DNA from 2 places in the Trichocoleus sp. Lan genome. Region 1 is predicted to be linked to the other one. Evidence: predicted binding sites of a transcription regulator. Region 1 holds the regulator's gene; the other holds the start of a gene.

What was found. The regulator NtcA, encoded in region 1, controls nitrogen genes in cyanobacteria. The targets are predictions, from matches to a motif close to TTTGTANNNNNNNNTACAAA.
Region 2: a site for NtcA is predicted at 5,060-5,079, ahead of nirB (nitrite reductase large subunit NirB). Genes of this name have one in related genera too.

What each region holds. Positions count from the first base shown of each region.
Region 1 is NZ_JAMPKA010000003.1:143,402-154,704, reverse strand. It holds partial or broken gene NDA03_RS03715 (transposase) at 1-52, opposite strand, end outside; gene NDA03_RS03710 (GTP-binding protein) at 568-1,974, opposite strand; gene NDA03_RS03705 (DUF3146 family protein) at 2,247-2,510, shown strand; gene NDA03_RS03700 (pre-16S rRNA-processing nuclease YqgF) at 2,574-2,978, opposite strand; gene NDA03_RS03695 (DUF3084 domain-containing protein) at 3,053-4,654, opposite strand; gene ntcA (global nitrogen regulator NtcA) at 4,902-5,573, opposite strand; gene fabI (enoyl-ACP reductase FabI) at 5,953-6,729, shown strand; gene hisB (imidazoleglycerol-phosphate dehydratase HisB) at 6,883-7,527, shown strand; gene NDA03_RS03675 (WG repeat-containing protein) at 7,658-8,776, opposite strand; gene NDA03_RS03670 (hypothetical protein) at 8,993-9,394, opposite strand; partial or broken gene NDA03_RS03665 (hypothetical protein) at 9,514-9,706, opposite strand; gene crcB (fluoride efflux transporter CrcB) at 9,956-10,354, shown strand; gene mgtE (magnesium transporter) at 10,575-11,303, shown strand, end outside.
Region 2 is NZ_JAMPKA010000005.1:76,691-87,993, reverse strand. It holds gene lipA (lipoyl synthase) at 1-35, opposite strand, end outside; tRNA gene NDA03_RS06300 (tRNA-Pro) at 173-246, shown strand; gene NDA03_RS06295 (hypothetical protein) at 276-518, opposite strand; gene NDA03_RS06290 (hypothetical protein) at 637-759, opposite strand; gene NDA03_RS06285 (hypothetical protein) at 900-1,187, shown strand; gene nirD (nitrite reductase small subunit NirD) at 1,547-1,915, opposite strand; gene NDA03_RS06275 (hypothetical protein) at 1,982-2,407, opposite strand; gene nirB (nitrite reductase large subunit NirB) at 2,452-4,995, opposite strand; gene hetR (heterocyst differentiation master regulator HetR) at 5,351-6,250, opposite strand; gene NDA03_RS06260 (hypothetical protein) at 6,613-6,819, opposite strand; gene NDA03_RS06255 (FAD-dependent oxidoreductase) at 6,956-8,884, opposite strand; gene NDA03_RS06250 (zinc-dependent dehydrogenase) at 8,991-10,049, shown strand; gene NDA03_RS06245 (DUF2294 domain-containing protein) at 10,174-10,542, shown strand; gene NDA03_RS06240 (response regulator) at 10,733-11,164, opposite strand.

The DNA.
Region 1 (11,303 bases):
AGTAATCATCCACGAATTTCACGGTCGGCTTGGCTGAACGTGGCTCTGTCATAGACTGGTTCTGGCTTTTAGCTGTTTTCCCTCATTATTCTCCACCCAGAATGACAGACGAGCAATATCAAAGCTTTTGATAAATTTTAAGGATTATAAAAAACACGCGATTGCTTTATGCGGAAACTTATCTATAGCCTTACTTGATTACTGAACATCGCTTTTTAAACGAGCCACTACGCTTTAAATACAAAAATCGCGAGTAAAAGAGAAAACTGGCAATTTGTTTGGAATTTTTATAGCCTAATTTCCCCCGGTTTAGTAAATCTTCCTGGAACTCGCGCAGAGGACATTGTCCTCTGCGCTCTAACTACACTGTTATGTAGCCAGACAAATACAATTACTATATTATGGCTTTAATATGTACAAAACAACTACTTTATTATAAGTATATTCGATCTAAATAAAACAAAAGATCAGTTGCACTGATCGATGATTTTGAAAATCGAATTAGATGAATTTTAAGTAGCAAAAAAACAAGCAATCGCTTGTTTTCAAAAAGAGCGATCGCGTGTTTTAATTCACTAACTTTGCACTCAACTCATTCTTAATCCGATTCAAAATTGAGGCTTCATCCAGTGAAGTCAGAATGCGACTTACCACGGCTTTTGGGCCATCGGGACCCCAGGAAGCGCCGTTCGCCAAGTAAGTTTTAGTGACTTGTCCAATCCCGTAAGAAGAAACCCCAGAAACACCTGCCTGAGTCACGGCAACTGATAGATAGGGACCTAAAGACACCCCACCCGTTGCGGGTGCGGAGAGTCCTAAGAGACTTTTCAGGGAACTCAGTCCCAAAGTTGCCAAAAGTTCGCTGGCACTAATTCCGCCCATACTGATGGCAATTTTTTGTAGCAGTCCCACCGCTCCAGGCTGAGTCATGGGAATGCCGTAGAGTTTAGATAACGTGAGAATCATTGCCACGTCGATGACGGCACCGCTGAGGAGATCGACAACCGTGACCGGGTTGAGGGCGATCGCAACTGCCTTCGTCATCACCCCTTTCCAGATGATCTGATTCGCACTTTCATCGCGAATCTGCATCTTCCTAGCAATCATCTGTTCGTTCACATCATCGGCATACAGCATGGTATTGAGCGCTACCAGAGCTTTGCCTTCCCGGTGTAAAATTTCCAGAATTTTCAGCTTCAAATCCAGAACTTGCGGCGTTCCTGGTCGCCGCTGCACTGCCCTCGTTCCGTCAGGACGGCGAACCGCCTGCGCCACCAGGGGAGAGGCTGCAACCATCACAATTTCATCCGGTGAGAGCAATTCCCGCACCCGTTCATCCCGTATTTTGCGGTAAATCGCCATCCGGTCGGCATCCGGATACTGGTCAATTTTGTTAAATACCAGCAACATCGGTTTACCGACTTCCCGCAATTGCGATAGCGCCTCGTATTCCACCTTGTTCATGTCGCCCGAAATGACAAACAGCAGCAAGTCTGCTTGTCTGGCAACTTGTCTGGCTAAGGTTTCGCGGGTTTCTCCGTCTACTTCGTCAATTCCTGGGGTGTCAATTAGCTCGATTTGGGAATTGCCTGCACTCGGCAGCGTGACTCGCAGGATATCGCTGACGCTTCCCGCCTCATTCTCTTGAGACAGTTGCCAGTTGGCACCTTGATGGGTGCGGGTGACGCCATGAAGCGGTCCCGTTTCAAACACGTTTTGACCTAATAAGGCGTTCAGTACCGAAGATTTACCTCGTCCCACCATCCCAAAGGCGGCAATTTGGACGACTGAGCGATCTAACTTCTCCAGCATCGTTGCCAAATCGTTAATCTCAGATTCCAGGCCCGTCCGCTCTTGTGCAGTGAGATCCAGGTTATCTACCAAATCTCGTAGAGCATTTTGTGCCTTTTTATAATTCAGTTCTGCTTGGATGTCATCAAAGCTCAAAATGGCGTTATCTAGTTCCCGATCCAAATCTGCGTCCGGGGTTTGTGAAGGGAACTGGCTGGCATTTGGGGTTCGGTCAGACGATAAACGACTCAAAATTGCACCTTTTGTCCTCAGATGTTACTCTTCTTTCATCCTAGTCAATACGGATCTAGTCTGGCACTTTCCATATCCAGAGGGATATTTTTACACGGTTCGTGCCAGCTCAGTATCAGCTGTGAGAATGATGTTATCTCGAAGGCGATCGCAATAAGTTTAGTATTGTTGCTGCTAATAGGTATTTGATCGGCACAGCGATTGTGAGTTCTAAGCGTTTACCCCAAACTACTGCCCACGTCCGAATTACCCATCTTTCCTGGCAACGGGGCTTTCTAGCAGGCGAAGTCACGGCGGCGGAATATGAATGGCAGTTCCAGTGGTGTTTCCGACAGGGTCAATTGTCGGTGACACCTTCTTTGGGACGCGCTTTAATTCAGGAACCTCTGGGTCGATTTTTAGAACAGAAAGATTACCAGCTAGAGCCTGGAGGAGACTATGCGTTTACGATCCGGGCGGAACTTTAAAAGTTTTGAGTTTTGAGTTTTGAGTTCGGTTTAAATTAAGAAAGTCAAGAATGGCAGAGTTTCCTAGTTCCTAGTCTCTCGTTGCTTCATGTATCTTTCGATCAGGAGGATAGCAACAATGTCATCAATTGGTCGGGGGAGACTCCGCATACCTTGGGGAATCAGGCGTCCTAAACCTTGGGGAGGGTACATTTGCCAATAGCGATCGCGTGCTTCCAATGTACTGTAGCGCTCATCTACCAGGACAATCGGCACCGACGTTGGAAATTGCTGAAGTTTCTTTTTCCAACTTTTGGAAGTGGTTTGATCGCCCATCACCAAAGTATCAATCGGGTACTCTTCACATAAGTCAAGGATCGTTGCGATCGCTGCTTCTGCCGGTACAACCTCGTGGTAATGCAGAGAATTGTCTTTCCCCACTACGGCTAAACCACACTTATCGCGCCCTGGATCGAACCCTAAAATCATCTGAATTGGCTAATTGCTAATTTACGAATGGTTAATTGCCATTAGTCATCATCTCATCACTCATGACTAATAAATTACATCCTCACCACAACTTCTCCGTCTTCAACTGCCTCCAAATTTAATTTCATGGGTCCGGCAATATAGGCGTCCTCTGCCACGACCGCTTTCAGAGAAATCGGCTTATTGTGCTTTTTCAACTGCTCGATAAACCGAATCAAGCTAACAATTCGATTGTCGCCAACCTGAACTGTATCTCCTAAAATCCCCGCGCGAGTGGCTCGGAACTGGGATGCTCCAAGCAGCAGGTCAATCCGCTGCCGAATTTGTTGGTCGGTCATGTTTGAAGGATCGGCAGATGTCGTTGCTACGACTTCACCAGTGCGGAATACAACTTGATTGGGTGCGGCGTCTGCAAAGACTTGTACCTGCTTTTCTCCCTGGACATAGTTACCAGCCGAAAAAACTCGGACTACATAGTTTCGACCATCCTGAATCTGGTTGATCAGTTGCTCGACCTGTGCCTCTGTAATTTGCACGACCCGTTCGTTCGCCACCTTGTTGAGACCGGGTTGGGTCGCTTTAATCGCTGTCCGATTCGCTTCCCGTAATAGCTGCTCAATGACCTGTCGGGCTGCGGCTGGCTCGACAATACGAAAAACGCCAGCCGCCAGAACCTGACCGCGCAGCAGTGCCAGACTACCCTGACGCAAAGTTTGATAAGACTGGTAATACTGTTCTAAGGTTGCCACTTCCTGCTCTAGGGAAGCTTGTTGTTTTTCGAGTTCTTTAAGGCGATTTTCTCGCTGGGCAATCACCTCATCTCGTTGAGAAATTTTGTTGTCAAGTAGAGATAAGGCTTTGTCTCGCTGGGCAATTTGCTCATCGCGATCGCTCAGGCTCTTCCGAAAGGCAGCAAGTTTCTCATCAAGTTCGACAAGGGCTTGATCCCGCTTGAGAATTTGCTCATCGCGTTGGCTAATTGCTCGGTCTTGCTGGGCAATTTTTTGGTCGCGCTGAGTCACTTTCGCTTTGAATTCAGTAATTTCAGCTCTGACTTGATTTCGCTGCTGGAGGAGTTCTTGGCGTTCTGCTTGAAGTTGTTGGATTTCGGAACGTAGCGTCTTGGCTTGCCCTGAGACAGATGTAAGCTGTTTTTGGGTTTGCTGAAAGCTGCTGGCAACCCGGGTCAGTTCGCTTTGAGTCTGATTTAGTTGCGCCTCCGTCTGGCCTTGTTTAGCCAGCGCAGCTGCCAAAGATCGATTAATCGCATCTAAGCGCTGCTGAGCGACAGATTGCTGGGTGCGAGCTTGAGCGAGTTCCTTCTCTACTTGCTCTTTTTGGGCGGCGGTTTTAGCAAGTTCGCTTTCGGTTTTCCGTTTCTGCTCGTTCGCTTTAGCAATATCCTTACTTGCTGTCTTGAGTTTTTTCTGCACTTCTTGGAGTCTAAAAACTCCAATCCGCAATTGTTCGCTGGTCGCGAAGATGATTGTTAGTGTTGAGGCAGAAATCGTTAGCCCTGTCAGAATCGTTACCAAAACAGCTGTTTTGCGGGGACGCAGATTGAACAACGACAGGCGTGCTTTTCCCACGCGCGTGCCAATGCGATCGCCTACCGTTGCGATGACGCTTCCCAACACTAAAATAGACAAAATCAGGAAGAGCGCACTGTCGGTCATTGTCTGCTACAGTCATTCCAGTTACAGCCTATCGCATCGCAGGCTAGAGAAAGGGTTAACAGGAATTAAAGATCGAAGGTGAAATCGGAAAGGTTAAAGGTTGGAAGGTTGAAAACTATCCGCTTAAAACCTGACACCTTTTAACTCAACTCCCGACTAAATGTTAAAACTGGATAACCTGCTCGCGCTACCATGCCGTTTTAACCAACAACCTAACCTACAACCTGACGAGAGCCTCTAGCTGTTTTCAAGTAAACTGCTGACTCAGTGTAACTGGGTTGTGTACCGTAATTTTTTTCTTGTGGATAGAAATCATTTTTTCCTCCCGCAAATCTCCCAGTAAGCGGGTGACAGTTACCCTGGTGGAGCCGATTGCTTCTGCGATCGCTTGATGAGAAAGCTTCAGATCGATCGTAATTCCATTGGCGGTAGGAACGCCAAAATCACGGCACAGAATCAATAGAAAACTCACCAAGCGCGATCCCATATCTCGGTGAGCTAATGTCTCAATCATCATTTCTGTTTGCAAAATGCGCGAAGAAAGCCCTCGCAGCATCAACATCGATAGCTCCGGATTATCCTTGAGCGATTGCTCTACCTGATCGATCGGTGCCGAAAGCAGCTCCACTGGCGTAAATGCTACAGCGTGATAAAACCGATCCGAACGATGCCCTGTAATTAAGGACAGTACTCCAAAAACGCTGTTTTCTCGCAGCAGCGCCACGGTAATTTCTTCCCCAGCTTCATACACGCGAGACAGCTTTACTGCACCTTTGAGCAAAAAGTATACCCGTTCAGCCGGGTCTCCTGGGAAAAAGATCGTCTTGCCCCGCTCAAAAGTTTCCACCACGGGTGGAAACGCCCCACCTCCCAGTTGACGGAACACAGCTGCTAGCGGTCTATCTTGCGTCACTGCCACTTCCTTTTTCCTAAATGCTGCCCTACAGACTTCTGCAACTTTCTGTCGGAGGAACTTTAACCATAGCAAAACAACTATGAGAGTTTTCTGACATTAGACACAGATAAACTGACTTCCAAGCGGTTTTTGTGCTATTTGATACAAAATTTTAAAGTAGTTTCCCCGGCTACCTTCTTTAGTTCTCTCCCTGCTCAAGGCAAGTAAGATTATGACGGAAAATGTTGATATCTTGACAGTATCTGCGCTATCGGGTGGGATGCATGGTGAGTAAGGAGGCACGCTCCTTACCCGTACTAGACAGCCTTGCTCCGGGCGATCGCGATCTTGAATACTCCCCTAAATCGGATATCCTCTAATATTGCCTTCAAAATCGACATTTATGCTAGATTTAACCGGAAAAAACGCCCTTGTCACCGGCATTGCCAACAATCGATCGATCGCCTGGGGGATTGCTCAGCAACTGCACCAAGCGGGTGCGAATCTAGGAGTGACTTACCTGCCAGACGACCGAGGCCGCTTTGAAAAAAAAGTGGCAGAGTTGGTAGAACCCCTCAACCCCAGCTTATTTTTACCCTGCGATGTCCAGAATGAGACCCAAATTCAGTCTACATTTGACGCCATCCGCGATAAGTGGGGCAAGCTAGACATCCTGATCCATTGTCTTGCTTTTGCGAACAAGGAAGATTTATCAGGTGATTTTAGCAACACTACCCGCGCTGGCTTCACCCAAGCTCTAGAAATTAGTACCTATTCTCTGGTGCAACTTGCTGGGTCAGCAAAACCACTGATGACAGAAGGTGGCAGCATTGTCACGCTGACTTATCTAGGCGGCGTTAAGGTGATCCCCAACTACAACGTCATGGGAATTGCCAAGTCTGGATTGGAAATGAGTGTCCGTTACCTGGCATCTGAATTAGGTCCACAGAATATTCGCGTGAATGCAATTTCGGCAGGTCCCATCCGCACTTTGGCATCGTCGGCGGTAGGTGGCATCCTGGATATGATCCATCACGTTGAGGAAGTAGCACCGCTGCGACGCACTGTAACTCAGAAAGAAGTGGGAAATGCGGCTGCTTTCTTGTGTAGCGATTTGGCAAGTGGCATTACAGGTCAGGTGCTGTATGTCGATGCGGGATACGAGATTATGGGGATGTAAAAAGAATCAAACATTAAAAATTAAAAATTAAAAAGCAAAGATTCTGCTAATTTTTAATTTTTAATTTTGCATTTTTAAGGCTTTCGCGTCTCCCAGATGCTCAGTAACGTAGGATAATAAACTTAACTTTATTTTCTTGAGTGAGCATCTGCGATGCAGGCACGCGATCGCCAATTTACACCTTCTCCAAGCATTGAACAGCTTTTGTCTCCTCGCATGGCAAGGGTTCCCCGCAAGACGGGCGAAACGGATGTCATCGTCACCGTCAAATTAGACGGGAATGGCACTTGCAATGCCAAAACCGGCATTCCGTTTTTAGACCATATGCTGCATCAAATCGCCTCTCACAGCCTGATTGATTTGGATGTAGCCGCGACGGGAGACTTGGAAATTGATGACCACCATACCAATGAAGATGTGGGAATTACCCTAGGAATGGCGTTGCATCAAGCACTGGGCGATCGCAAAGGAATTGTCCGATTTGGGAATTTCCTCGCCCCTCTCGATGAAGCGTTGGTTCAGGTAGCGTTAGATTTTTCCGGACGTCCTCATCTGAGTTATGGCTTAGAGATTCCCACTCAGCGAGTCGGGACTTATGACACCCAGCTGGTGCGGGAATTTTTTGTGGCGTTGGTCAATCACAGCCAGATGACGCTGCACATTCGCCAACTAGATGGAATTAATTCGCACCACATTATTGAAGCGACGTTCAAAGCGTTTGCGCGATCGCTCCGCATGGCAATCGAAGTTGATCCCCGTCGTGGCGGTACGATCCCCAGTTCTAAAGGCGTGTTATAGGTTTCCTTGCAAATACACTCCGATAAAGGCAACGAGAGCCGGGGAAATCCTCACCAGGCTCTCGCTTCATTCTGCTGAAGTTTCCGCGACCACTGACTCTCAATTCTTCTATGTCTTCAGAAATGAGAACTTATGGAAGAGGTTTGCGGATATAGCCATATTTATTGCCAATCTTAACTTTTGCTAGCCCTTGCGAAAAAGATTGAGCGCTATCAAATTGGGGTTTAATTACGAATTTGCCACTCTTATTGATATAGCCCCATTTGTCGCCGTTCTTTACCGCTGCTAGGTCTTCTGAAAAGTTATAAATATTATCAAATTGTGGGGGAATGACAACATTGCTTGCCTTGTCAATATAGCCTACCTTAGTGTCTATCGTTATGCCCGCCAGCCCTTGAGAAAAGTCCCCAGCCCAATCAAATTGGAGTGGAATAACAAGATATCCCATTTTGTCAATATAGCCCCACTTATTATTACTGGATATCACTGCTAGTCCTTCCGAAAAAAACTTAGCTTCCTCAAATTCCAACGGAACAATAACGTCTCCCCGATTATCGATATAGCCCCATTTGTTGTCTTTTTTGACTGGCGCGAGTCCTAGGGCTGATTCAGTGCGATCGCTTATAGAAAAAGATTCAGCAACATCAAACTGGGGCTGAATGACGAAGTTGCCTTTCTTGCCGATATAGCCCCACTTTTTACCGATTTCTACCGCCGCCAGCGCTAACGCAGTACGATCGCTTATAGAAAAAGATTCAGCAATATCAAATTTTGGGTTAATTACCAAGTTGCCTTTCTTATCAATATATCCCCACTTTCCATCTATCTTTACCGCTGCCAGCCCTTGAGAAAAATTCTTAGCCAAATCATATTTTGGTTTAATGACTAAGTTGCTACTCTTATTGATATAGCCCCACTTGTTCTTTAGTTTGATAGCCGCTAACCCTTGGAAAAAAGATTCGGCATTATCAAATTGAGGTTTGATTGCGAAGTTGCCTTTATTATCAAGATAGCCCCATTGGCCGTCTATTTTGACTGCTGCTAGCTCTTCTGAAAATGAATCAGCCCAGCTAAATTTAAGCGGGATGACTATTTGCGAATTACGGGCTTGTCCCTCAGTTGCATCAAAATTAACTTGAGAAGTCCGAAAATTTGAGATGGCTTCACATCCAGAAATTAGAGCGATCGCTAATCCAAACAGAAGGCTGGCAACCGCGACAAGCAATCTGTTGTGAGTTGCAATTTTCATAAAAGTACCCTATCCAATCGCAGCCAAGATTTAAGTAATCAATATTTGTTAAGCATCTGAAGTAAACCCTGTTATTGTCAGTGAAATTCTAAAGCTTGCTGGTAATGCCTGACTAGATTAGGCTATCCGAATTTAGAATTAAAAAATTAGAAAGGCACCCAGCTAGCTGAGTGCCCCTGTTTTATATCGGCGCGTGATTACTGTTTCATTTCAACATCAAGAAGGGGTGCGAGGAGCTGTCAGGACATCCCAAGCCGCTTTAGCAGCTTCGGCAAGGCGATCGCCTAAAGTTGACACTTCCTTCACGATGGACTCCCAGTTCTTCTCTGCATCCATTTGAATGAGTTTAATCGAGTATGAAATTCGCTCTGGATCGAACAACTTATCCTGTTCAATCTTCTCCCGTGCTTGTTTCACTGCATTGAGATAGGCATCGCGAGTATATTCGGTAGCAGATTTTGTTTCTACCTGCGCCCGTTTTTTAATGGCGTCAATCAGCGCCATCGTTTCACGCTTCAAATCTTCGGATTCGCCTGCCATATTTTCATCAACGATAGCCTTTGTCTCCGGGCTAACTGTTATGGCGGTTTCTGTATTATTAGGGACTTCTGTATTCATGGCTACATCTCATGAGTAGAGTTTTGAGTGAAAAAGATTAGCTTTTAGTAAGGTTCGGCTACTAATTTCACAAACCGGAAAATTGAAGAAATGCTAGTACAGCCAATAAATCATCAGCGGTAGCTAACTATTGGGGCAAGAAACGCGATCGCACGACCAATTGTGACAGCAACGGCTTGAGTTAACGTGTCGCGATTGTAGATATGGTAGAGTTCGTAAGTTCGTCACAGCTACTAAAGCAATCCCTACCAAGGCACCTGTCCAACCACCAATGAACCAGTAGCTGACGGTAATGATTGGCGCACTAAACAGACCTAATTAGGCAACGGTTTTAAACTGATTCACTCCGCTTGCTCTCGTTGAAGGCATCTGCTTAAATAAAGGGCTATATCAGAAATAGCATTTCTGTAGTATATTTCCTTCAGCCTATCGGTATAATTTCAGAGGGTTAAGGCAAAAAGCGATAGCAAAGGTACGGGTTAACAAACCTAACCTCCTATAAGAAATCGCTGGATTGGAGACCCTTCATTCCCCAGTCCGAGAGTCTAATTTTCAAGTTAAATGCTCCAAGACCCCGCGATTCGTCATCCCATTGCCATCAGTTTAGGAGCGATCGCTGGAGCATTGAGTCGCTACTATCTCACCCTCTGGTTTGCCCAACGCTTCGGCACCAGCTTTCCCTACGGCACCTTTTTTATCAACCTTACAGGTTGCTTTGGGATGGGTTTTTTTGTCACTCTCGCCTTAGAACGGGTAGCGAATATTCCTCTAGATGTGCGATTGATGGTAACGACCGGCTTTTTAGGAGCTTACACAACTTTCTCCACTTATGGGTTAGAAACATCTATTCTACTGCGCGATCGCAGTTATGCCGCCGCCGGTATTTACTGGGCAGGTAGCGCCATATTTGGAATTATTAGCGTTCAGCTAGGCACGCTTCTGGCTCGGAGCGGGCGGTAGAAAAAACCCTATGGCTGCTTAGCACACACCATTCCCAGAGCCTTCAATCTCGATCCTTGGAGACTAGACTGGTGCAGGAAAAATATCAACAATTGATTAAGTAGGGCGGTTGGCTCTCATTGGTGCTGCATTTACTCTTAAATCCCACGAAAACAACCGTACCAATGCCCTTTAGACTAAAAGCAGCAACAAACTTAACACTGGATTAAGAGGGTCTACCTTGACTGACACCAATACTCCTTTCCAGACAGTCTCGCGCAGCGAACTCCGGCAGCTCGTCCGAATGCAGCTGCAAATGCTGCTTGAGGCGGAAGACCTTCAGGGGGCAAAAGCAATCCTCGTCCCGGTGCAACCGGCGGACATTGCAGAAGCCATTGAAGGGTTGCCAGAGGCGATGCAAGCGATCGCCTTTCGCTTGCTCTCCAAGGACGAGGCGATTGAAGTTTATGAATATCTCGACTCTAGCGTGCAGCAGGCGCTGATTGAGGAATTCCGGCGGCAGGAAGTTCTGGACATTGTTGATAAAATGTCCCCTGATGACCGGGCACGACTTTTTGACGAACTGCCCGCTACCGTTGTCCGTCGTCTGCTCGAACAGCTCACCCCCACCGAACGCCAAGCGACAGCTCAGTTGTTGGGTTACGAGGCTGGTACTGCTGGACGATTGATGACACCAGAGTATATCTCTTTGAAAGAAAACATGACGGTGGCGGAAACGCTGGAGCGAATTCGCAGTTTAGCCCATGCTACTGAGATTATTTATTACCTTTATATTACGGATGCTGCTCGTCACTTGTCGGGCATTTTATCCTTACGCGATTTGGTAATCGCCAATCCCGATCAGAAGATTGGGGACATTATGACCCGTGATGTAGTATGCGTTTATACCAGCGATGACCAGGAAGAAGTGGCGCGGCTGATCGGGCGCTATGACTTTCTCGCTGTCCCG
Region 2 (11,303 bases), on a different contig from region 1:
GCTTTGACGCGCAACCAATCTGGTTTAACAGCCACAACCCGCTTTTTCCACTTTCAGTCATACAGAGTTTATCGTAGCAAGCAACGGACTCAGTGAATTAATTTCTGGTGGAGTGGGTTGGTGATTTGGGATTTGGCGTGATATTGTGGATCTAGTTTGTCACTTATGACAACGGGATGTAGCGCAGCTTGGTAGCGCACCTCGTTCGGGACGAGGGGGTCGCAGGTTCAAATCCTGTCATCCCGATTTTGATTTTTTGAATGACACTTGCGATGTCATCCTGAAGTGCGTCCAATAATTCTCATTTGACGATCGACAACGTTACCCCTAGACTCCTCAACAGAGGTATCGGGAACAAGTTCATCAACGTTGTCATAATCATGAGTTGCGTCATTTAGATCCGATTCCTCAGAATAATCGGCACGTGCGGTATCGGGGCCAGCATCAGGGGTGAGAAACCCGCTGCCAGTGTTGTCAGCGCCGACAGCATCAACGTGCTTTGGTCGATTTGAAAACATTGTTTTTCCTCGGGCTATAAGGCACAAATGAGATTTCATAACTACAGATTTTTTCTGTCAGTTATGTCTCAAGTGTTGAAATTTTATTGCCGCTATACATCAGCCTGAAGGCTTAGACTCAGTTGAGAGCGATCGCACTTTGCCGATGGAGTGCGATGGGGTGCGATCGCATCTTTGCCCCGTTGTCTGTCAGCAATTTTGCTATGGCTAGATGTGATTTTTTAGGCGTAGGCAGGGACACTAAATGAGGGAAGCGATCTTACACCATCTTTAAAATAAAACTATGCAATCGCGTGTCTGATTACCTAACCTAGAAGCCTTGAAGATGTTAGCTTTGCAATTGGTTAAACCTCTGCTATAACTAAAAAAAGGAAATGCATCATGATGCAATCTCTTAAGTTTATAGATGAAAAGCTTTTTTATTCTGTTATACTACTAGCCTCGGGTTTAGGCAGTTTGCAGGAGAGACTTGCTTCTGCCTATATCGATCAATTAAGGCTAATTCAACCCAATAAGCTTTTAACAGTAATTTCAGAGGAATTGAAAAAAGAGCTTGAAGAAAAGCTCAGCAAGATCACAGAAGAGTTGATAGATGATGGTCAAATAGAAACAACTCTTAAGGTGATGAGTGATGAAAAAGCAAGAGAAATAGCTGAAGAAATTGTTTAGATGTATAAAAGTCTCGTCTTAGAGTCTGCTGCTCGTAGAGTTTGGGACACTTAATAGCCTCTCAATAGTTGTTATGGCGATTTTACCAACGCTATGGCTCCGAACTTTCTAGACTCGGTATACGAGGTACACCACCGTAGTCCTAACCTAAATGATCAGAGGCAAGTTATCGAGGCAACTTCAAGATTTAGCGTAGCGATAGATTTAGCGTAGCGATCGCTCCCCCAAGACGAAATTGCCAACCGTGCTTTATATCAGCGGTTGGCAAGGAAAGTGCTATGTGTGATGTCAATGCAAATCGCGACATTTAACAAGCAACTAAACTTTTCAAGTAGCTGCCAAATTTTGTACTTGAAACCTTATGACACTTCGCTAATAGCTACTTGTACTTTATCTTCCACCACTCTTACAGGAAAAGTAGGAACGCTTACGGTTTCGTCGTCTAAGCATTCTCCGGTCAGCAAGTTAAAATTTTGCTTGTAGATGGGGGATGCAACTTTGGGAATACCATTGCGATCGCCTAAAATTCCCCGCGATAGGACAAAGGCTTTACTAAAGGGATCGTAATTGCCTAGCGCAAATACATCAGTTTCTTGTCCCACACGGAAAATCGCCACCTGTTTATCTTCAACTAAAGCACAAACTCCAGTGTTGGGCGCGATCGCTGACAGCGGACAAATATCAACCCATGTAGAAATTGTCTGACGAATCGGTAATGCTTGAACCATTTTCTTTTCCTATTGATTAACGGATTGGTGTAGCCTAGCTTGAAAAATTCAACACATTGCAGCAAGTCAAACTAACTCAAAAACTCGCTCTTTGGTTATTTGAACCGTACTGCATAGTTCGCTTAACACAGGTTCCAAATACAGCACGGCTGCAATGTTATTTCTGCCTGATTCCTGCTGCTTACGCCTAATTTCTTCTAGGTCAACGGAATGTTTCTTGACACGAAACATTCCTATATACTTCCACCTAGCTCGATGTAGCTTGAGGAACACTGGAATAGCACCTCCTTGTTGGCAGAGTATCTCAGCTTTCTGTTTTACTTTTGGTGAATCTTCTACCAAAACTTCATCAGGAGCTTTTGAGTCCAGGGTAGGCTTAAAACATCCACACACAATCTTTCCAGCACGCTGAGGAAGATAAGTTTGGAGTTCTCCACCCAATGCAGAATGAATTTGATAGCGTGTGTATGTTTTTCCTACTTGAAATAACATCAGTTTTTTTAAACTGTAGGTAATGCACCAGAGCAACAGTCAGCTTATTCGGAAATACCAACTAAAACCTTCTCGTGGTCATAAGCTGGACGTTTTTGCCCCCGTTCCTCTACATGAACTAAACCAGGATCGGGTTGGTCAGAATTGACAAAGTGACGGAATCGCTTCACTTTTTCTGGATCTTCAATTGTGGCTTTCCACTCACACTGATAGGTATTGACAAGATGCTGCATTTCTGATTCTAATTCAGCACAAATGCCCAGAGAATCTTCAATAACTACCTGCTTCAGGTACTCGATGCCTCCTTCCAGCTTATTGAACCAAGTTGCAGTGCGTTCTAGTCGATTCGCGGTGCGAATATAGAACATCAAGAACCGATCCAAATATTTAATCAGCGTTTCCTTGTCAATATCTGTTGCTAACAAAACTGCGTGTTGTGGCTTCATTCCTCCGTTGCCACATACATATAAATTCCAGCCATTTTCAGTTGCGATAATGCCAAAGTCCTTGCTTTGAGCCTCGGCACATTCGCGGGTACAACCCGATACAGCTGATTTTAATTTGTGGGGCGATCGCAAGCCTCGATATCGCAGTTCGATCTCAATCGCCAAAGTGGTTGAATCCTGAACCCCAAAGCGGCACCAGGTGCTACCTACACAAGATTTGACCGTGCGGAGTGCCTTCCCATAAGCGTGTCCCGATTCAAATCCAGCATCTATCAGTCGCTGCCAAATTTGGGGTAATTGATCTACCCGCGCACCTAATAAATCGATCCGTTGTCCACCTGTAATTTTGGTATAAAGACCAAAATCTTTAGCAACTTCTCCCAACACAATCAGCTGATCTGGTGTTAGTTCACCACCGGGAACTCTGGGGATTACTGAATAAGTTCCATCCTTCTGAATGTTTGCCAGGTAATAATCATTGGTATCCTGCAACCCCACATGCGGCATTTCTAAAATATACTCGTTCCACGTTGAAGCGAGAATAGAAGCTACAGCAGGCTTACAAATTTCACACCCCTTCCCTTTTCCATGTTTTTGAATTAAATCTTCAAAAGTCAGGATTTTTTGAGAACGCACCAAGTGATAAAGTTCCTGACGGGAATAGGCGAAGTGTTCGCAGAGATGATTTTTTACCTCTATCCCCGCTTTCTTCATCTCAGCTTTGAGGATATCAGTTACCAGTGGCACGCAACCGCCGCAACCTGTGCCGGCTTGGGTGCATTTCTTTACACTGGCAATATCAGTGAGTTGCCCTTCTTGGATGGCACTACAAATTTGCTCTTTGCTAACATTATTGCAAGAGCAAATTTGGGCAGTATCTGGTAAACTCTCCACACCCATACCGACTGTGGCAGACTTGCCTTCGCGGGGTGGCATCAGCAAATCTTCTGGATGAGGCGGGAGGGCGATCGCATTCTGCACAAATTGCAGCAGCGTACCGTAAGCTGAAGCATCTCCTACCAGAATTCCACCTAAAAGATGGCTACCATCTTCATTTAAAACCAGTTTTTTGTAAACACCCTGGATGGTATCAGTAACGGAAATTTCTTTAGCGCCGGGAGATTTGGCAAAGGCATCCCCGAAACTGGCAACATCCACTCCCAACAGTTTGAGTTTGGTGGACATATCCGCGCCGGTAAAGCTGCTCGTCCCTGTTTTGCTCAGGATATCTGCCGCTACGCTTGCCATTGTATAGCCAGGAGCGACTAAGCCGTAGATACGATTTTGATAGAGGGCGCATTCTCCAATGGCATAAATATTTGGATCTGAAGTTTGGCAAGAATCGTTGATAACGATCCCGCCGCGATCGCCTACTGCTAATCCACATCCTCTCGCGATTTCATCGCGAGGGCGGATTCCCGCAGAAAAGACAATCATATCTGTCTCTAACTCTTCACCATCAGCAAAGGTCATTTTAGTAACCTTGCCATCAATGCTGACAATTTCCGTTGTAGATTTACTGGTATGAATTGAAACCCCAAGTTCTTCTATCTTGTTGCGAAGGATGCTGCCACCGACATCATCAATTTGTAGTGGCATTAATCTGGGTGCGAACTCAACAACATGGGTTTTTAAACCCATATTTTTGAGAGCGTTCGCACATTCCAAACCTAATAATCCACCCCCAACGACGACACCAGTTTGGCAATTTTTTGCATAGGATGACATTGCCTCAAGGTCATCTATTGTCCGGTAGACAAAATTACCTTTCGCATCATTCCCTTTAATTGGCGGTACAAAAGGATAGGAGCCTGTTGCTAGAACAATTTTGTCATAGGCGATTGTTATACCATTCGCTGATGTAACTGTTTTTTCTTCCCGGTTAATCGCAACTGCCTTATCACCGATATGAATCTCAACTCCGTTTTCTTGGTACAAACCTGGTTGAACTAATGATAAATCTGCCGCAGTTTTGCCCGAAAAGAAGCCACTCAAATTAACCCGATCGTAAGCAACACGCGGCTCTTCGCAAAATGCGATCAAGTTCCATTCCTGCGCCGCTCCCTTGGCGATCATCAGTTCTAGAAACTTGTGTCCTACCATACCGTTGCCAATAACAATAAGATTCTTTTTGCCGGTCATGCAGTTTTATAACGCCTATTTTTACAATCTTCTTAATTAGTCGTATAAAAGATTTCAAAGTAAGTTTGTAAAAATTGTTACACTAAACTGTTTGGCTATGCAGTGTGCGAATGATCCCGATTGTGTTTTTGCATGAGGAGGAAAAACTTTATACCAATGTGGGTCAACTGAGCAGCGATACTCATTTCAAATTTGTTTGTAGAACCGCGCATTCAGCATCAAACTATTGGGGCAATGCCTACACAAAGCTAAGTTAATTTTTCCCCGACTTAAGGCAAAAATTTTACCGATGTAGCTTCTAACTGAAGCAGGGTGGGCAATGCCCACCCTGCTCAACGAAAATGTGACTTAAGTTTTATTCTTCTTTTGGACCAAAAACCATTTGTAGAAGCACTGGCTGACCGTCGGCGCGGTGATATTTATCTGCCCAATCCCGAATGACCATATCCAGTTCTTGCATGGCTGCCTCAATGCGATCCGGTGGAATATCGAGTTCCTCTAGTATCCGCATCACATTTAGCTGTCGGTCTGCCCAATCTTTCATCAGTCGGAAGTAGCGGGCGGTATCCTCAATCATGATGTAGGTGCGTTCTTCGTCCTCAGCGGGTGAGTAGGAAGCACGGGTGAGGGCGTAGAAGGGCAATCCCCAAGGAGAATCAATTCGCGTCACCGTACCGGAATAGATTAAGCGCCGCTTGATGTGTTCGGCAAATGCTTCGCTTAGAGGAATGCGGCGTTCTTCTGGCAAGTCTTCCTGCGACCGACTGTGGAGAAATTCAATTAATTCTAGAAACTGAAAAGCGTTGATTAGCTGGGCATCCGGCAGATTATTCGGCAGTTTTTCCTCAAGATATCGCTTTTCGTCAGCGGTTAAGTTGGTGCTATAGATGCGCGATCGCCCCGGTTGCCACGGAAACTGCTCCATCCAAACATAGGGAAACTGAATTAAATACCGAGGTTCTTGGGAACCCAGCATCTTCAGCAGTTTCCCTTCGGTCAGCGCTTGCCGAACTTCCTCTACAATGACTTTGACTCGCTTCGGCTCAATGTGGTGCAGGTGCCCCGTCATCCGGATATTTTGACCCTGCTCCAAATAAGTCATGTAAATCGCACACTTTGCTGCCGTGGCAGCAGCATCCAGGAAGGCTCCGTGTCGGTGCCCGCCGGTTCTCATCGCACTAAAGGCCAGATAAAACATGATCTGATCCATCGCACCGGGGCTAAGGCTTTTGATCAGATCCAGGTCGTTGCTCATATCAGGGGTGATCGCATCGCAAGGGGACAAAACACTGGTTCCTTGGTGAAAATGGTGAAAAGCTTATGTTTCCACATTCGCAGTGAGTTCAATTCACTCGCTGAAACTATTGAACTCTAGGCACCCCGATAGCATGAACGTAAATAATCTCTAATTATAGAAAAGGACGGCCTAATATATAGCTTTTGTCAGGGAATAAATTCTCCGTGACAGACAAAATCAGAAAAATAGTGCCCCAAGTACAGCGGCACAAACCTGCTAGAGCTTAGTTTGCTGCCTTCAGATAGGCTTTCATCGACCTCAGGCGCAAGGTGAAAAGCGGATCGATGACTTGTTCGGATTTGGCTAGATAGAGGATAATTCTAGACGATAGAGATATATTCGGGCGAAAACGCATCTCGGCGTCCGGTTCCTTTATCCGGAGACGGTTCGTTCCCACGTTTCATCGATACAGCTAGCTCGGAAGACGTGGATGGCAGTTGCTGGGCAGAGGTGGACTCGATCCCTAAGAAATTACCTAAAGAGATTGATAGTAAGCTCAACAACATGATAGAGGTGTAAGGGCGCATAGCAGATGTCCGTGTCAGGGTTATAGTCCCTGATACGGAGTTCTTGATCGTCAACCAGGAAAAACTTCGGTTAGAGCTTAGTTGATTCCGATCGAGTTCTGCTTTTTTTTGAGGTTAGAGGTACGATGCCTAAGGCTCAAAAATGGGTGCGATCGCTCCCAGGAGCAATAATTTTTTCCACAATCAACCATTTGCCCGATTGATTGAGATACCCCCGCACAGAGAGCATCTGCCGATCGGGACAGGTTTGGAGTTCCTGGTCTACTTCTGGGCGCAAGGCGATCGCTATCCAGGTTTGCGCTTCCCCAGCAGCTGGCTCCTTTAAAGTAAAGGTGTAATCTTGCTCGGCATGGCGATTGAATACACCACAGAAGAGTGCTGAGTTTGAAGCGGATTCTTCAAGGCTTCCCCCAACCTCTTCCCCATCTCTCTGTTTTGTAAAGGGTAAGGGATTGCCTATATATTTTGAATTCTGTGGCGTCTGGGGTTCGAGGTAAGGGCAGTTGCCATCAGAGGGATAGGTGTCAGAACGATTTAAGTAATCCCGTTGCCTGTGCAGCCAGTCGGCGCGATCGCGCGGTAAATTGAACAGAGGGAAAATTGCTGCTGGCGATCGCTCATCTTGTAACAATGCTTCTTGCAGGACTCGGACAGGTAAATCTCTGGGTTGACAACTTCGCTGCACGCAAAGCGCCGCCGCCATTCCCGCCGCCTGACCAATATTCATGACGATGGGCTGTAACCGGGTGGAACCGTTGGCAATATGGGAGACGGAGATATTTTTTTCGCAAACCAGCAGTCCATCCACAGACTCTGGAATTAGACAAGTGTAGGGAAGGGTGAAAGGAGTGCCAGTCCAGCGTCCACCCCAGCGAATTGATTTTGGTTTAACAAGAAAGTTGTAGTTAGGGTAATGGTGGTCGTTGGGGTAGTTGCCGAGGGCGATCGCATTCACCTCCCCAGCCGCATCCACAGATATTGGTGCGACCCTTCCCCCCGCCACTGGCAAGATATCCTGCTCTCGCACGGTCGCGAGTCCCACAAGGCGTCTGCTCTCTCGAAAGTAAGGGTGTAGAGCGTAACCACCTCCACCGAGAGAGTTTTGAGTTTTGATTGAGTTTTGATTGAGTTTGGGAGTCAAGCGTGAGGGAAAGATTTGAGTTGCTAAGCCGTAACGCCGCCCCAGCTTAGTTTGAATAAAGCGGACAAAGCTTTGAGTGTGCCACAGACTCTCTTGAAGAAATTGATGCCACGCCGCCTCCGACTCTATCAGACGTCCCACTCCTTCCCCATAGTCATTGCCGCACAGGGGCCAGTTGATCATGAAAAGATTCCCTGGTAAACGCCCATAATTGAGAAACTTCTCCCAACCGTAGAGATCCCAGCTACCTTGGAAGGATGAAGGAGGAAGGATAAAAGATGAAGGAGGAGGGGGAATTTCCGGCGCACTTGCTTCCTCACCAAAATCTTGCATAATTGCCACCCAAGTGGGAGCCTGCACTGGGTATCGCTGAGTCAATTCATTGTGAGAAACAGGCGCACTGGGTTCTCCAAACTCCGATTGCAATTCCCATCCCCAGCGGTAGGGCACAGATGCTAGAGGCAACAAGTCTCCCAGTTCGGTGCCATCTAGGGTGATTTTGGATTGAACGGTGAAATCGGCAAATCGAACCCCAAGGATGCGATCGCCTGTTCGCAAAACCTCTAAGGGCACTTGCCCCGCAACCCAGTCTAGATTTGGCAATTTTCGTACCCAATCGGCAAATATTTGGGCACCAATCCGGGGATCGTAACTAAACAGACTCACCCAACTATTGTTTAAGCCTCCCATTTGCCGAGAACGCAATTCCCCTAAAAACTCACCCCAAAGCCCCGTCTGAAAGGCAGCAAGTTCATTACCATCCGGGGCAGCAACCCCCGCTGAGGTGAGCATTCCCCCCAGCCAGGTAAATTCACTCACCAGCATTGTCTTGGCACCTCGACGGGCAGCTTGTATCGCAGCTGCGGTTCCTCCCGTTCCGCCTCCCACAACCAAGACATCTACTTCTATTAATTCATTCATCAGCAATTCCGTTTCAGAATAGACAATCGATCGCGAACAATAGACAATTAGCTATAAACAATCGGCTATCGAAAGTATAAAGTCCATCGTTTATCGTTTAAGGAAAAGCATGAAAGCACAAGTATTCAGAGGCGTCAATCAGCTCAGTTACGAAGAAGTGCCGACGCCGGAAATTGCACCCGATGAAGTGCTGGTACAAGTAAAGGTTGTGGGATTGTGTCAGTCTGACATCAAGAAAATTCGCTATCCTCTCTACCAGCCACCGCGCATTTTTGGTCATGAAACTGCTGGAGTAATTACTTCTGTAGGAAGCGAAGTGACTGGCTGGCAGATTGGGCAACGAGTTGTGGTCATGCACCATATTCCTTGTATGCGCTGCGACTATTGCCTCAACGACAACTTCTCGATGTGCGATGTTTACAAAAACGTCACGACCACGGCTGGATTTACGCCTAGCGGCGGCGGTTTTGCAGATTATGTGAAAGTGCCCGGTCACATTGTCCGCAGTGGCGGATTAATTCCCATTCCGGATAATGTCAGCTTTGAGCAAGCGAGTTTTGTGGAGCCGACAAATTGCTGTTTAAAAGCAGTTAAAAAAGCCCAAGTTGCTCCCGGGCAAACCGTTTTGATTACAGGTGCTGGCCCAATTGGGCTAATGTTTATCATGCTGGTGAAGTATTTCGGAGCTAGAGCGATCGCGACTGACTTAATTCCTTCTCGGATCGAGAAAGCTTTGAGTGTGGGGGCAGAAGCTGCATTCGATCCCCGCGACCCAGATTTAGCAACTAAAATTAAAGAGCTTACCGGCGGTTTGGGAGTGGATACGACTTTACTTGCAGTTCCCAGTGACAAAGCTTTTTTCCAAGCCCTCGATTGTACCCGTCGGGGCGGTAAAATTTTGTTTTTTGCTGAGTTTCCTGATGAAGTAGAAATCCCGATTAATCCAAATATTCTCTACCGCCGAGAAATTGATTTAATGGGTAGCTATAGTTCTTCTTACCGGATACAAAATTTGGCAGCAGATATCGTATTCAACCAGCGAATTGATGTGGAAGCATTAATTAGCGATCGCTATCCTTTGCAAAATTTAGCTGCTGCTGTGGAACAAGCGATCGCTCCCACCCCCGAAACTTACAAAATTCTCATCTATCCCCAAACAGCCGAGTGATTTTAGTAACAGTCTGTCTTCATTTAACTCTCTTTTAGAGAGTCTTTTTTTAAAGATTTTGACAGGGCAACCAGATAGATTTATCATCTATCTGATGATAGAATTTTTTTAAAATCTTTAAAGTATGGATACTTCCTCTCCGACGCGCGGACAACTAGAAAGAACTCTATCGCAACGCATCCAAGCTTTATACCGGGATCAACTGGGGCATCAACCTAGTCAAATTACCTGTCAAATTTTTGATGAAAAAATTGCCATTATTCTAGAAAATGCCATCACGGCACCAGAACAACTTTTAGCAAATAGTGGTCAAGAAGAGCTGGCTGAGCAAGTAAGGACAGATTTAGAAAAAGCACTTGAGCCAAAACTGAAAGCGCTAATTGAGGAAGTGGTTGGCGTATCCGTGATTGACCTGCTCAGCGATGCCAAAGTAGACACAGGTCGTACTGGTACGATTGCTGTATTAGCAAACGCCCCTAAAGTTCGTAATTAATCCCCCTTCGCTGCTAAGTATCTAGCTCAGCATAGATTTATATTGATGGTTTGCCCTCAGCAGCCTTTTTCAGTTTTTAGGGTGTATCTGACCCTTATGCGATCGCGGCATCCCGTCTCTCTATAACAACTAACAAACAACCATTTTCAATTGATGACTCAATCTATAAATCTAGATTTATTTATTTAAATTAATTGAGATAGCGATCGATGAGAGCTTCTAACTCATCAATGACATAAGGCTTGCTAATGTAGTCATTGCAGCCTGCAAACAGAAGACCTTCCCGGTCTTCTGCTCTTGCCAAAGCCGTCACAGCAACAATGGGGATCTTCATCGTTTCGGGGTTCTGTTTTAGAGAACGCACAACTTCTACGCCGTGGATGTCAGGTAGAAGGATATCCAACAAAATCAGCTTTGGCTGATAATGTTGCGCCATAAATAAAGCTGCCCGACCCTCCTTTGTCGTAATAAATGAGCAGTCAAGAGCGAGCAGCACTTCGCTCATGAGTAGCAAGTTGTCTTCATTGTCTTCTACAACCAAAATGAGAGGCGATTCGATATTTGCCTGGGAGGCAGGTTTTGAGAAAGAGTGCAGATTTAAGCGTTGTTCGGGGGAACTCATCAAAATACGAAGCTATCCTCTCCAGAAGTGGACAACTGAGGGGTTGCCCAAGTTATACCCATTCACTTGATTGACGGTACACGAATGATTCCCTGTTTGCCCCTTGTTTTACAAGGGTTTAGGGATCGGCTGCGGGAAA